DNA from 2 places in the Micromonospora schwarzwaldensis genome. Region 2 is predicted to be linked to the other one. Evidence: riboswitches for the same ligand, from Rfam matches in the RefSeq annotation. Region 2 holds a riboswitch; the other holds the start of a gene.

Region 1 (7,734 bases), 2.9 Mb from region 2:
GCGGATCCACCGGCTGGCCCACTCGAAGGGCATGAAGACGCCGTCGACCATGCTCTACGGCCACATCGAGGAGCCCCGGCACCGGGTCGACCACGTGCTGCGGCTGCGCGAGTTGCAGGACGAGACCGGGGGCTTCCAGGTCTTCATCCCGCTGCGCTACCAGCACGACTTCGTCGACTCGGCGGACGGCAAGGTCCGCAACCGGATCCAGGCCCGCACCACGATGGCCTCCCCGGCCGAGTCGCTCAAGACGTTCGCGGTCTCCCGCCTGCTGTTCGACAACGTCCCGCACGTGAAGTGCTTCTGGGTCATGCACGGGCTCTCGGTGGCCCAGCTCTCGCTGAACTTCGGCGTGGACGACCTGGACGGCTCGGTGGTGGAATACAAGATCACTCACGACGCCGACTCGTACGGCACGCCGAACACCATGCACCGGGACGACCTGCTGCACCTGATCTGGGACGCCGGCTTCCGGCCGGTGGAGCGGAACACCCGTTACGAGACCGTCCGTGAGTACGATGCCGCGCCGTCGATGGCCGAGCGCCGCTCCGAGCCGCAGCAGGTCTGGGCCTGACCCGGCGATGAGCACCGGGGAGCAGCAGCGCGGTTTTCCTCGGCGGGACGCCGAGGGGCGCATCCTGACGCTCGGTGACCTGCTCGGCGTGACGCTCGCCGGCCTGGTCATCGGGTTGCTGGCGCTGCTGCTCTTCGAGTGGGCGTTCGCCACCGTCGGCGCCGGCGGGTTCGGGGGGACCAACGGCTGGCTGGCGGTGATCCTGCCGCTCTGGCTGTTCTGGGACGACTTCCGGGCCTGGGAGTTCGGCGCCGCCCGGGTGCTGGCCGCGCTGGTCGGGCTCGGGGTCGGCGTGCTGGCCGGGTTGCTGGCGGCCGGGCTGGCCGCGGGGCTGCCGGCGTTGTTCACCGGCGCGCTGGCCGCGGCGGTGTTCACCGTGGTCTACGCGGTGATCTGGTTTCATGGCGTGCACTGGCTGGCCCGGCGGACGGGCTGAGGCGGCGGAGAGAGTGGGAATGCGGGCATGAGCGCGGCGGTCAAGTACACCCTGGGCCGGATCGGGCTGTTCGTCGCCGTGCTGGCGGCCCTCTGGTTCGTCGAGATGAACATGTTCCTGCGGCTGATGCTGGCGTTGGTCTTCTCCGCCACGCTGTCGTTCTTCCTGCTGAAGGGCTGGCGGGACGAGATGGCCGGGGAGATGGCCGAGGCGGCGGAGCGCCGTCGCGCGGAGAAGGACCGGCTGCGCTCCGCGTTGGCCGGGGACGACCGGACCGAGCCGGGAGAGCCCGGGGCCGACCGCCGCGACTAGCGGTGCGGTGCGGCGAGGCGGTGAGGAGGGGCCCCTTCTCGACGCCAGGCGTCAAGAAGGGGCCCCTCCACTCAGCTCACCAGTTGGTCGAGCCGGGCACGGCCGGCCAGGGCCGGTCCGTCGGCTTGATCAGGTACGCGATGCCGCCGGAGCCGGAGGCCACGGTGCCGTTGGCCCGGTACCGCTTGGTGCGCAGCCAGATCTGCTCGAACTGCTCGCGCTGGTAGACGTTGCGCACCGCCTCGTTCGACGACGACGCCGGGTCGTTGACGATCACGTCGCCGTCGGCGGTGAAGCCGACGATCACGAACAGGTGCCCGGAGGTGCCGTAGTTCGCCCCGTCCAGCTCGCTGGCCAGGAACGACTGCGACGTGACCACCGGGATCCCGGCCTTGATGAACCGTTCCGCCTCGTCCAGCGAGTGCAGCCGGGTGACGCGCGCCTCCAGGCCGGGGAAGCCGGCCGCGTACGCGGTGTTGAACGGCCAGTTGCCGGCGCCCTCGTACTCGTGGTCGTAGGTCATCCGGGCGGCGTGGTCGACGGTCGGGTCGGCGTAGGCGGGGTCGACCCAGGCGGTGTCCTCGGCTGAGGGCTTGCGGCCCCAGTACTCGACCACCATCTCGGTGGAGGTGGGGGAGCACCACGCCTCGCCGCCGCCGTCGTACTCCGGGTACTCGCCGATGTGGACGTTCTGCGAGTAGCGGGGTACGGCCAGCTCGGTGCCCCAGGCGATGCCGCCGCGGCTCGGCGTGACGGTGAACCGGTCCGGCACGTTCGAGGCCATCGCGCCGACCATCCGGACCTGCGGCGCGGCGGCCTGCCCGGGCGCGCGGTAGAGCGTCAGCCGGAGCTGGTACGAGCGCAGCAGCACCCCGGCCGAGGCGTCGTCGATGGAGAACGTGTCGGTCCAGATGCTCGACCAGGGGTCACCCTGGCCGTCCAGGGTGGACCGCTTGATGTCCTGGTCGCCGGAGGCCCAGCGGCCCATCACGTACCACGGGGTCTGTGCCCCGGTGGTGTAGGTGCCGTGCAGCTCGACCTGGATCCAGGTGCCGGCGGGGGTGCTGGCGTTCCACGATGCGACCAGTTCGGTGGCGTCGAACCCGATCCGCCGCTCGGGTGAGGTCCAGGTGGCGTACTCCCAGGTGTGGGTGGTGCCGGTGTGTTCGTCGGTGAATTCGGTGGTGCCCGCCGGGCGGTCGATGGTGAGCGCCGGGTGGCGGCCGGGGACGGCGCGGGTGCCCTGGTGCGAGCCGGTACGCCAGTCGGGGTAGCGGGAGAAGTCCTGGAACGTGATCTGTTCGTCGTGGGTGACGCCCGGCCGGGGGCCGTGCGCCTGGGCGGGTGCGGTGGTGCCGAGCAGGGTGAGCGCGGTGAGGCCGGCGAGGGCGACCGCGCGCAGGGGTCTTCCGAACATGGCAGCTCCACGGGAGACGGCATCGTTGCCGTTCACTGTCGCGCTTGGCGGGAAGTTTCGCCAGATGTTCAGCCATGGAAAATCATTGCCGACGTGAGGATCAGGTCGGGATGGTCCATGGCAGCGACGGATGTTGATATGACCATGTGACTGCTGGTGAAGTGTGCGGACAACGGGATCTCCCCGTACCCCGAGGAGGTTGTCCATGGCCCTCCGCACGTCCCCGCTGCGCCGCCGGCTCGCGTTCGTCGCCGCCGTCGGCCTGATCCTGGTCACCGCCGCCGCCGGGCCGGCCGCCGCCCGCCCCGACCCGGACCGGGCCGGTGAGTCGGCCGCCGTCGCCTACCGGGTGCTCGGCCCTCGGACCGTCGCCGACCGCACCGCGGTCGCCCGCACCGGCGCCGCCATCGACTACTCCGAACACGGCGTGCTGCACGTCACGGCGACCACCGCCGAGGCGAACGCGATCACCCGGCTCGGCTTCCGGCTGGAGAAGGACGTCGCCCCGGCGCCGACCGGCGGCGCGACCGCGTACGCGTTCCCGCCCGCCGACTCGAACTACCACGACTACGCCGAGCTGACCGCCGTGGTGAACCAGGTGGTCGCCGACCACCCGGGCATCGCCCGCAAGCTCAGCATCGGCACGTCCTACCAGGGCCGGGACCTGATGGCCGTGAAGATCTCCGACAACGTCGGCACCGACGAGAGCGAACCGGAGATCCTGTTCAACGCCCAGCAGCACGCCCGCGAGCACCTGACCGTCGAGATGGCGATCTACCTGCTCAACCTGTTCACCGACAACTACGGCAGCGACTCCCGGATCACCAACATCGTCAACTCCCGGGAGATCTGGATCGTGCCCACCGTCAACCCGGACGGCAGCGAGTACGACATCGCCACCGGCTCCTACCGCTCCTGGCGGAAGAACCGGCAGCCCAACAGCGGCTCCACGTACGTCGGCACCGACCTGAACCGCAACTGGAGCTACCAGTGGGGCTGCTGCGGCGGCTCGTCCAGCACCAAGTCGTCGGACACCTACCGCGGCCCGTCCGCCTTCTCCGCCCCGGAGACCGCCGCGCTGCGTAACTTCGTCAACAGCCGGGTCGTCGGCGGGGTGCAGCAGATCAAGGCGAACATCGACTTCCACACCTATTCCCAGCTGGTGCTCTGGCCGTACGGCTACACCTACAGCGACACCGCCACCGGGATGACCGCCGACCAGTACAACACGTTCGCCACCATCGGCCAGCAGATGGCGGCCAGCAACGGCTACACCCCGGAACAGTCGAGCGACCTCTACATCGCGGACGGCACCAGCATCGACTGGATGTGGGGCACCCACAAGATCTGGGCGTACACGTTCGAGATGTACCCCGGCTCGGCCTCCGGCGGCGGCTTCTACCCGCCCGACGAGGTGATCCCGGCGCAGACCTCGCGCAACCGGGACGCCGTGCTGACGCTCTCCGAGTACGCCGACTGCCCGTACCGGGCGATCGGCAAGCAGAGCCAGTACTGCTGACCTCACCCGGCGGCGGGGACCCCGGCTCCACCCCCACCGGGGTCCCCGCCCACCCCGCCCGTCCGGGTGATCTCCGCTGGTCGTGCGCTACGGTGACACCGACCGTGCCACAGCGAAGCCGGTGTGAAACCGGCGCTGTCCCGCAACTGTGATGCCCCGTACGCGCGGCGTCGGCCTCCCGCCGGCGCCGACGGACGTGGGACGAGCCAGGTCGCCTGCGGCCCGGTCGCGACACGCGCTCTCGAGGAAGGGCGCCTCGCGGACGGGCCTTCCACCTGTCGGCGAAGCACCACGCTCCTCGACCGACAGGAGGACCCGTGACCCGACGTACCCCTCGACTCTTCGCCACCGCGCTCGCGGCCGGCGTGTTGCTTCTCGGCGGCTGCGCCGAGAAGACCTCGACCGACACCCCCGCTGCCGGCGCGTCCGGCGGCTCGTTCCCCGCCAGCGTGGGCAACCTGACGCTGGACAAGCGCCCCGAGAAGATCGTCTCGCTGTCGCCGACCTCGACCGAGATGCTCTTCGCCATCGGCGCCGGCAAGCAGGTCACCGCCGTCGACGACCAGTCGAACTACCCGGCGGACGCGCCGAAGACCGACCTCTCCGGCTACCAGCCGAACGCCGAGGCGATCGCCGCGAAGAGCCCCGACCTGGTGGTGATCACCAACGACACCAACAAGATCGCCAGCCAGCTCGTCGCGCTGAAGATCCCGGTCCTGCTCACCCCGGCCGCGACCACGCTCGACGACACGTACCGGCAGCTCACCGACCTGGGCAAGCTCACCGGCCACCCGGCCGAGGCGGACGCCGTGGTGCGCAAGATGAAGGACGACATCACCGCGCTCACCAAGGACCTGCCCAAGCGCGCCGAGAAGCTGACCTACTACCACGAGCTGGGCCCGGAGCTTTACACCGCGACCAGCAAGACGTTCATCGGCACCATCTACGCGCTCGCGGGGCTTACGAACATCGCCGACGCGGCCGACGCCGGCGGCAAGAGCGGCGGCTACCCGCAGCTCTCCCAGGAGGTCATCGTCAAGGCGAACCCCGACTTCGTCTTCCTGGCCGACACCAAGTGCTGCCAGCAGAGCGCCGACACGGTCAAGGCGCGCAGCGGATGGGCCGGCCTCACCGCCGTCAAGAACAACCAGGTCGTGGCGCTGGACGACGACATCGCCTCCCGCTGGGGCCCGCGCGTCGTCGACCTGCTGAAGGCGATCGTCGACGCCACCGCCAAGGTCCCGGCCTGACCGTGGCCGTACGACCGGCGGACGTCGCGCCGGCCGGGACCCCCGACGGGCCCCGGCCGGCCGGCCGGCTGCCCCGCCCCCGCCGGGGCGGCACCCGCGCCGGCACCGGCCGGCCGGCCGGGCTGCGCCCGAGCTGGCTGCTCGCCGGCCTGGTGGCGGTGCTCGTCGCGCTGGTCGCCGGCGTCTCGTTCGGCCCGGTCAGCCTGCCGCCCGGCAGCGTCGCCGCCGAACTGCTCAACCTGCTGCCCGGCGTGCACCTGGACAGCGGGCTCACCGAGCAGGAGGTCGCCATCGTCACCGAGCTGCGCCTGCCCCGGGTCGTGCTCGGTCTGCTCGTCGGCGCGCTGCTCGCCCTGGCCGGCGGGTGCTACCAGGGCGTCTTCCGCAACCCGCTGGCCGACCCGTACCTGCTCGGCGTGGCGGCCGGGGCCGGGCTCGCGGTCACCGCGGCGATCGTGCTCGGCGCCGGGGCCGGCGGGGCGCTCACCGGCCTTCCGGTCACCATTCCGCTCGCCGCGTTCGTCGGCTCGCTCGGCGCGGTGGCCATGACGTACCTGCTCGGCGCCGCCGGCGGCCGGGACCGCTCGCCGGCCACGCTGATCCTGGCCGGAGTCGCGGTGTCGGCGTTCCTCGCCGCCGGGCAGACCTACCTGCTGCAAGCGCACTCGGACAGCCTCCAGCAGGTCTACTCCTGGCTGCTCGGGCGGCTCTCCACCGCCGGCTGGCACGACGTGCTGCTGGTCCTGCCGTACTTCCTGCTCACCGCCGTGGTGGTGCTGGTGCACCGGCGGGAACTGGACGTGCTCGCCCTCGGCGACGACGAGGCCACCAGCCTCGGGCTGCACCCGCAACGCTCCCGCTACCTGCTGATCGCCGCCGCCTCGCTGGGCACCGCCGCCGCGGTCTCCGCCTCCGGCCTGATCGGCTTCGTGGGCATCATCGTGCCGCACACCGTACGGCTGCTCGCCGGCTCCAGCCACCGGGTGATCCTGCCGCTGTCGATGCTCTTCGGCGGCGCGTTCCTGGCGCTGACCGACGTCGTAGCGCGGACCGCCGCGGCACCCGCCGAGATCCCCATCGGCGTGGTGACCGCGCTGCTCGGCGGCCCGTTCTTCGTCCTGATCCTGCGGACCGCCCGCGGGGTGGGAGCATGACCGCCGCCGTCGAGGTCCGTGACCTGCGGGTCGAGTTGGGCGGCAGCCCGGTCCTGGCCGGCGTCGACCTGACGGTCGCGGTGGGCGAGTGGGTCACCGTCATCGGCCCCAACGGCGCCGGCAAGTCGACGCTGTTGCGCGCCGTCGGCGGCCTGCTGCCCGCGCCGGACGCCGTCTCCCTCTTCGGTACGCCGATCCGCGCGCTGCGCCGCCGCGACCGCGCCCGGGTGGTGGCCACCGTGGCACAGTCGCCGGTGGTGCCGGCCGGCATGGCGGTCTTCGACTACGTGCTGCTCGGGCGCACGCCCTACATGCCGCCGCTGGGCCGGGAGTCCGCCGCCGACCTGACGGCCGTGCGCCAGGTGCTGGACCGGCTCGACCTGGCCGGATTCGGCCACCGCGAGTTGGCCACGCTCTCCGGCGGCGAGCGGCAGCGCGTCTTCCTGGCCCGCGCACTGGCCCAGGGCGCCACCCTGCTGCTGCTCGACGAGCCGACCAGCGCGCTGGACATCGGGCACCAGCAGGAGGTGCTGGAACTGGTCGACCAGCTCCGCCGCGAGCACGACCTGACAGTGCTCGCCACCATGCATGACCTCTCCATCGCCGGCGAGTACGCCGACCGCCTGGTGCTGCTCGCCGACGGCCGGGTGGCCGCGGCCGGCCCACCCGACGAGGTGCTCACCGAGGATCTGCTCGCCCGCCACTACCGGGCCCACGTCCGGGTCATCCCCGGCGACCACGGCCCCCTGGTAGTCCCCGTCCGCCCCCACTGACCCGCCCCTCACTCCCCCCCGCCCCACCCCCGCCCCCCGCTAATTCACGGAAACTGTGCAGGCGGGGCGTGGGCGCGGCGGGGGGCGGGCGTGGCGCGGGCGCGGTGCGGCGTGGTGCGGGTCAGCGGAGGGTGGAGATGGAGAAGAGGGCGCCGTGGGGGTCGCGGAGGGCGGCGGCGCGACCGGCCGGATTGTCCCGGGGCGGGACGAGGATGGTGCCGCCCAGTTCGGCGGCGCGGGCCGCGGTGGCGTCGGTGTCCTCCACGGCGAAGTAGACCGTCCAGTACGCCGGCAGGTCG
Region 2 (7,734 bases):
CCGCTGGGCGGCCAGGTCGCGCTGGATCTGCCGCCAGCCCTCCAGGGCGTCGGCGGCGTGGTCGGCCGCGCCGCCGCGCTGGATCCAGGACCAGCCCTCGCCCATCTTGTGCCAGGCCACCGGGGCGCCCTGCCCGGTGCGCTCGTGCACCTCGCCGAGCGCCCGGAAGGCGTTCTCCTCGCCGACCCGCCACTTGGCGCTCTTGACGAACTGGAACACCCCGACCGGCAGGCCGGCGGTCCAGGCCCGGAGCGCCATCCCGAACGCGGCGGTCGACTTGCCCTTCATCTGTCCGGTGTGCACGATCAGCAGCGGCCGGTGCCGCCGCTGCCGGGTCGTCAACCCGTCGGCGGGCACCGTGCTCGGCTTCCCCTGCGGCATCAGCGATCTCTCCTCGTCGTCATCCCCGCGACCACTCCCGCGATCTTGCGATTTCGGTCCGCCATGTGTGCGCTTCGTCCGCTATGCCGGCGCAGCAAGTGCACGATCGCGGGCGAGAGGGTGGGTGAGGGCGTTCAGCAGGTGGTGGGGGGCACTGAGCTGGACGGCCAGGCGGCGGGCCAGGTGTAGGCGAACGGGGCCCGATTCGCAGTCGACGACCACGCAGGGTGCGCCGGTGGCGGCAAGGAGCGCCGCCGCCGCGGCCGCCCGCTCCAACGGGCGCGAGCCGGCGGTGGCCCGGCCGTCGGTGACGATGAGCACCAGGGGGCGGCGCTTCGGGTCGCGCAGCCGTTCCCGACGCAGCAGGTCGGCCGTCGCGAGCAGGCCCTCCGCCAGCGGGGTACGCCCGCCGGTGGACATCTCGGCCAGCCGGAGCGAGGCGGCCAGCACCGACGAGGTGGCCGGCAGCACGGTCTGTGCCCCGGCACCCCGGAAGGCGATCACCGCCACCTTGTCCCGCCGCTGGTACGCGTCGGTGAGCAGGGCGAGCACCGCGTCCTTGACGGCCGTCATCCGCTCGCGGGCCCCCATCGACCCGCTGGCATCCACCACGAACAGCACCAGGTTGCCCTCGCGTCCCTCCCGGACCGCCTCGCGCACGTCGTCCCGACGCAGCCGCAGCGGACCGGTGAGGCGGCCCCTGGCCGCCTGGTGCGGCGCAGCCGCGCGGACCGTGGCCGGTAGGTGCAGCGCGGTCACCGGACCGGCCGGCACCCGGGCGCCCGTGGTGCGACCTCGCCCGGTACGGGCGCGGGACCGCCGACCGGGCACCCCGTCCCCCACCCCGGGCGCGGTGAGCAGCCGGGCCTTCAGCCCACCCCGGGGTACGGCCACCGGCTGAGCGCCCGCACCGGCGTCGTCCGGACGGGGTCGGCCCCGGCGCGGGTCGTCGCCGCCGCCCGGGCGACCAGCGTCGGTCCGCCCGTCCCCGCCGTCCGCCGGCCCCCCGACGGGATCGGGTGACCCGCCGTTCCCGCCGGTCGCACCCCCACCGGGTCCACGTCGGTCGGCGCCGTCGGCGCCGCGCCCGGCGGAGTCGAGACCACGGCCGTCCCCGGCGTCCGGGTCTCCGCCGCGCCCGTCCGGGCCGTCCCCGCCGAAACCAGGACCGTCCCCGGCGGGCCCGTCCGAGCCGGCCGGACCACCCGGGCCGCCGTCCTGCGGGCCGCCGCCGTCCGGACCGCGGCCGTCGGTGCCGCCGTCGTCCGGGTCGTCGGGATGCTCGTCCTGGGCGCGCCGCAACGCCTCGTCGAGACGTTTGTCGTCCAGACCGGGGGTGTCGAACGGGTCGCGGCGACGCCGGTGCGGCAGGGCCAGCCGGGCGGCCACCCGGACGTCGTCGACGGTCACCCGGTCCCGCCCGTGCCAGGCCGCGTGCGCCATCGCGGTACGGGCGGTGACGATGTCGGCGCGCATCCCGTCCACGTCGAACGCGGCGCAGACCTCGGCGATCTGGCGCAGCGAGGAGTCCGGCAGCCGCACCCGGGCGAGCCGGTGCCGGGCGTCGGCCACCTGTCGGGCGGTCCGCGCGTCGGCGGCGGCCCAGCGGGCGGCGAAGCCGGCCGGGTCGGCGTCGGCGGCCAGCCGGCGACGGACCACCTCGACCCGGACCGCCGGGTCCCGGCTGGCGCCGACCTCGACGGTGAGCCCGAACCGGTCGAGCAGTTGTGGACGCAGCTCCCCCTCCTCCGGGTTCATCGTCCCGACGAGCAGGAACCGGGCGGCGTGGCTGACCGAGACGCCCTCCCGCTCGACGTGGCTGCGGCCCATCGCGGCGGCGTCGAGCAGCAGGTCGACCAGGTGGTCGTGCAGCAGGTTGACCTCGTCGACGTAGAGCACGCCGCGGTGCGCGGCGGCCAGCAGACCCGGCTCGAAGGCGCGTACCCCCCGGCCGAGGGCCTGCTCCAGGTCCAGCGAGCCGACCACCCGGTCCTCGGCGGCGCCGACCGGCAGCTCGACCAGCCGGGCCGGCGCGGTCTCGGCGGCCACGCCGGCGGGGTGCGGGCCGTCCGGGCAGGTCGGGTCCGGCGCGGCCGGGTCGCAACCGAACCGGCAGCCCGCCACCCGGCGCACCGGCGGCAGCAGACCGGCGAGGGCCCGCACGGCAGTGGACTTGGCGGTGCCCTTCTCGCCCCGCACCAACACCCCGCCGATCGCCGGGGAGACGGCGTTGAGCAGCAGCGCCAGCCGCATGTCGTCCATGCCGAGCACGGCGCTGAACGGATAGGTGCTCACGGTGCCTCCTCGGTTCGCGACTGCGGGGCTCGCAAACCCGGCTCACTCCTCGCGCTCACTGCCGTTCCTCCAGGTCGCCCTCGCTGGCCAGGTACGTGTCGCGGAGCCGGTCCAGGGTGGCCGGCTCCGGCTGGGCCCACAGCCCCCGGTCGGCGGCCTCCAGCAGCCGCTCGGTGATGCCACGCAACGCCCACGGGTTGGACCGCTCGAGGAAGTCGCGGGTGACGTCGTCGAAGACGTAGGCGGCGGCCAGGTGCTCGTACATCCAGTCGTCGACCACCCCGGCGGTGGCGTCGTAGCCGAACAGGTAGTCCACGGTGGCGGCCAGCTCGAAGGCACCCTTGTAGCCGTGCCGGCGCATGGCGGCGATCCACTTCGGGTTGACCACCCGGGCCCGGAACACCCGCCGGGTCTCCTCGCCCAACGTGCGGGTGCGCACGTCGTGCGGCATCGCCGAGTCACCCACGTACGCCTCGGGCGAGGCGCCGGTGAGGTGGCGGACCATCGCCACCATCCCGCCGTGGTACTGGAAGTAGTCGTCGGAGTCGACGATGTCGTGCTCGCGGGTGTCCTGGTTCTTCGCGGCCACCGCGATCCGGGCGAACGAGCGTTCCATGTCGACGCGCGCCTCCCGCCCGTCGAGGCCACGGCCGTAGGCGTAGCCACCCCAGACCGCGTACACCTCGGCGAGGTCGGCGTCACTGCGCCAGGTCCGGGCGTCGATCAGCGGCAGCAGACCCGCGCCGTACGCGCCCGGTCGGGAGCCGAAGATCCGGGTGGTGGCCCGCCGCTCGTCGCCGTGCTCGGCCAGGTCGGCGGCGACGTGCGCGCGGACGAAGTTCTCCGCGTCCGGCTCGTCCAGCGCGGCCACCCGCCGGACGGCGTCGTCGAGCAGCGCCACCACGTGCGGGAACGCGTCGCGGAAGAACCCGGAGATGCGGACCGTGACGTCGACGCGGGGCCGGCCGAGTTCCGCGGTCGGCACCACCTCGACGCCGGTGACCCGCCGCGACCGGTCGTCCCACACGGGTCGACAGCCGAGCAGGGCCAGCACCTCGGCGATGTCGTCGCCCTGGGTACGCATGGCGCTGGTGCCCCACACGGTCAACCCCACCGAGCGGGGATACGCGCCGGTGTCGGCGAGGTGCCGCGCGAGCAGCGAGTCGGCCAGGGCCACGCCGACGTCCCAGGCGTTGCGGCTGGGGATGGCCTTGGGGTCGACGGAGTAGAAGTTGCGACCGGTGGGCAGCACGTTGACCAGCCCCCGGGTGGGAGAGCCGGACGGGCCGGGCGGCACGAAGCGGCCGTCCAGGGCGCCGAGCGTGTTGGCCAGCTCGTCGGTGGTCCGCGCCAGCCGGGGCACCACCTCGGTGGCGGCGAAGCGGAGCACCGCGGCGGCGTCCGGCACGGGCCGGCCGGTCACCTCCGCGACCACCGCCTCGACCGCCTCGACGTCCCACCCGAGGGTCTCCATGCCGACCACCAGCCGGCGTGCCATCGCCTCGATCAGGTCGACGGCGTCGGCGGCGGTGGCGGACGGCCCGTCCACGACGTCGGTGAGCGCCGCCGGCAGGGCCAGGCGCTGGCCCGGCGAGGCGAGCAGCGCCTGTTCGTCGAGCCCGTACGCGCCGGCGAGGGCCTGCCGCAGGCCGGGCAGGGCGCGGGTGCCGCCCCAGACCTGCGGGGCACGCAGCACCGCGAGGACCAGGTTGACCCGCGGTTCGCCGGTGGGTGCGGCGGCGAGGATGTGCAGCCCGTCGCGGATCTGCACGTCCTTGACCTCACAGAGGTAGCCGTCGAGGTGCAGCACGAAGTCGTCGAAGTCGTCGGCGTCGGGCATCGCCTCGGCGTGCAGGTCGTGGTGCAGTTCGGCGGCGCACACCAGGTCCCAGATCTGCGCCCGCACGGTGGGCACCTTGGCCGGGTCGAGGGCCTGCACGGTGGCGTACTCGTCGAGCAGTTGCTCCAGTTTGGCCAGGTCGCCGTAGGTCTCGGCGCGGGCCATCGGCGGCACCAGGTGGTCGACCACGACGGCGTGGGAGCGCCGCTTGGCCTGGGTGCCCTCACCGGGATCGTTGACGATGAACGGGTAGACCAGCGGCAGCTCGCCGAGGACCGCGTCGGGGGCGCAGTCCGCCGCCAGGCCGAGCCCCTTGCCGGGCAGCCACTCGCACGTGCCGTGCTTGCCCAGGTGCACCACGGCGTCCGCGCCGAACCCACCGTCGGCGACCGGCGCGGCGAGCCAGCGGTACGCGGCCAGGTAGTGGTGGCTGGGCGGCAGGTCCGGGTCGTGGTAGATGGCGATCGGGTTCTCCCCGAAGCCGCGCGGCGGCTGGATCAGCAGCATCACGTTGCCGAAGCGCAGCCCGGCCAGCATGATGTCCCCGCCGGTGGTGTACAGCTCGCCGGGCGGCTCGCCCCAGTGCTCGCGCATCCGCTCGCGCAGCGCGGCGGGCACCTCGTCGAACCACCGCCGGTACGTCGACCCCGGGATCCGGGCCTCGGCGGCGAGCTGCTGCTCCGGGGTGAGCCACTCCACGTCGTGGCCGCCCGCGGCGATCAGCGCATGGATCAGGGCGTCGCCGTCGTCGGGCACCGGGGCGTCGCCCAGGTGGTAGCCGGCGTCGGCCAACGCGGCGAACAGCCGGACGGCGGAGGCCGGGGTGTCCAGACCGACCGCGTTGCCGACCCGGGAATGCTTGGTCGGGTACGAGCTGAGCACCACCGCGACGCGCTTCTCGGCGGGGGGCACGTGCCGCAGCCGGGCGTGGCGTACCGCGATGCCGGCCACCCGGGCCGCCCGTTCGGGATCGGCGGCGTAGACCGAGAGCCCGTCGGCGTCGATCTGCTTGAACGAGAACGGCACGGTGATGATCCGGCCGTCGAACTCGGGGATGGCCACCTGCATGGCGGCGTCCAACGGGGACAGTCCGGCGTCGCTGCCGGCCCACTGCTCGCGGGTGCTGGTCAGGCAGAGGGCCTGGATCACCGGCACGTCCAGGGCCGCGAGGGCGCCGACGTCCCAGGCGTCCTCGTCGCCGCCGCCGGAGGCGTCCGCGGCCACCGCGCCACCGGCGGCGAGCACGGTGACCAGCAGCGCGTCGCACCGGCCGAAGAGCCCGAGCGGCCCGGCGCCGGCGGTCAGCCCCCGCAGCGAGCCGCAGAAGATCGGCAGCGCGTTCCCGCCGGCGGCCCGTACCGCGCCGGCGAGCACGTCGACGAAGCCGGTGTTGCCGGCCAGCGCGTGTGCCCGGTAGAAGACGATCCCCACCGTGGGTCGGCCGGGGGCGATCTCCGGATCGCCGTGCACGCCGTAGGCCGGAGCGGGCGCGGGCGGGGCGAAGCCCTCGCCGGTGAGCAGCACCCGGTCGGACAGGAACCGGGCCAGTTGCCCCAGGTTCGCCGGGCCGCCCTCGACCAGGTACGCGAGAGCCTGGCTGACCACGCCCGGCGGCACGGTGGAGGCCGCCATCAGCTCCGCGTCGGGCAGCGCCTCGCCGCCGAGCACCACCGTGGGCACGCCGCTGGCCAGCACGGCGGCCAGCCCGTCCGGCCACGCCTGCCGGCCACCGAGCAGGCGTACGACGGCAAGGGCGACGCCGTCGACGAGCGCGGGTACCGCGTCGGCGTCGACCCGCGCGGGGTTGGCGAGCCGGTAGTCGGCGCCACTGGCGCGGGCGGCCAGCAGATCGGTGTCGGCGGTGGACAGCAACAGGATGCGCACGAGAGGCTCCGGAGGGTGACGCCCGGGGTCATGCGGAGGCGACCGGGGCGAAGCGGGATGGGAGCGACGTCAGCGGGTACGGCGACCCGCGGCGCGGCTCACCGGGACGCGGGTCGGTGAGCGGTCAACGCCGGGGGTACGCGGCCCGGTCGAGAGGGTGAACGGTCCCGGGTGCGCCGACACGGCGCACGCCGTCACAGCCGGAGACTGGTGCGCCGGCACGGCCGGCGACGTGGCCGGCGACGGGTGCGGCGGAGCGTCCGGCGTGCGGGTCATGACGATGTTCGTCGATCAATGAGACGCCGTGCGTCATCGGGTCCTCCTCGGGTGTCCACGCCCTGGGGTACGTCCGACGGCCGAAGTATCCTGGCTCCCGGATCGACGTTCACCCCCGGCCTTCCAACCGCACGCACACGGCCGTGACACGCAAGGGGGGATCACTCCCCGGTGACAGTGGCGGGACCGCGCCGGAATCGCACCGGCTTCCTTCACTGCCGTCAGGCCGCGAATGCTGCCACACCCCCCGACCCCCGGTCAACGCCCCGCCCACCACGGGCGGGCGCGACCATTCCATCGAAATGTGTCCATTAGTGACTTCGGGTGGACCGTCGTCACGGCTGTCCGACCCGGCCTGGACACCGACTCCAGGCCGGGTCGGACAGCCGTCAGCTCGTGGCGGATTCGGGGTTCCAGCGGTCGTGGTGTGTCGCCGCGCGCAAGGGGCGGCGGTGACGCCAGCCGTGCCGTTCGAGGTCGGGTACCGCTTCGAGATGGGTGACGGGGCCGAGGCAGAGCCAGGCGACGGGTCGGATGCCGGCCGGGATGGCGAGCAGTTGCCGGAGAAACGGTTCGCGGTAGAACGACACCCACCCGACGCCGAGGTTCTCGGCGGTGGCGGCCAGCCAGAGATTCTGGATGGCCAGGCACACGGAGTACAGGCCGGCATCGGCGATGGCGTGCCGGCCCAGGACCGCCGGGCTGCCGCGGTCGGGGTCGTAGGTCACCACGACCGACAGCGTGGATTCCAGGATGCCGTCGATCTTGATGCGGGAGAATCGGTGGGCACCCTCGGCGTCGAGGGAGGCGGCGAACGTGTCGCGCTCGGCGTGGACGTGCCGGTGGAACGCTTCGCGGAGGCCCCGGTCACGAATCACGATGAAGTCCCACGGCTGGGACAGCCCGACACTCGGTGCGGCGTGCGCCGCGGCGAGGACGCGGTCGAGGACGCCGGGGGCGAGGGGTTCGCCGGTGAACTGGCCACGCACGTCGCGGCGGCGGTGGATCACGTCGTAGATGTCGCTGGTCATGGGCAGGCTCCCGCTGCGCTCATGCCC

The links. A riboswitch is a leader RNA that binds a small molecule or an ion and turns the genes downstream of it on or off. The one in region 2 is predicted to bind cobalamin.
Region 1: it holds a riboswitch for cobalamin, as region 2 does, so the genes downstream of both, VKK44_RS27085 (ABC transporter substrate-binding protein) here and cobN (cobaltochelatase subunit CobN) in region 2, are expected to answer to the same signal.

What each region holds. Positions count from the first base shown of each region.
Region 1 is NZ_CP154796.1:6,216,871-6,224,604, reverse strand. It holds gene mqnE (aminofutalosine synthase MqnE) at 1-574, shown strand, start outside; gene VKK44_RS27105 (hypothetical protein) at 582-1,010, shown strand; gene VKK44_RS27100 (DUF4229 domain-containing protein) at 1,038-1,322, shown strand; gene VKK44_RS27095 (C39 family peptidase) at 1,399-2,739, opposite strand; partial or broken gene VKK44_RS27090 (M14 family metallopeptidase) at 2,945-4,255, shown strand; cobalamin riboswitch at 4,326-4,495, shown strand; gene VKK44_RS27085 (ABC transporter substrate-binding protein) at 4,576-5,508, shown strand; gene VKK44_RS27080 (FecCD family ABC transporter permease) at 5,577-6,662, shown strand; gene VKK44_RS27075 (ABC transporter ATP-binding protein) at 6,659-7,435, shown strand; gene VKK44_RS27070 (VOC family protein) at 7,557-7,734, opposite strand, start outside.
Region 2 is NZ_CP154796.1:2,051,975-2,059,708, reverse strand. It holds gene cobO (cob(I)yrinic acid a,c-diamide adenosyltransferase) at 1-381, opposite strand, end outside; partial or broken gene VKK44_RS09315 (VWA domain-containing protein) at 463-2,735, opposite strand; gene cobN (cobaltochelatase subunit CobN) at 2,732-6,400, opposite strand; cobalamin riboswitch at 6,760-6,889, opposite strand; gene bluB (5,6-dimethylbenzimidazole synthase) at 7,066-7,707, opposite strand.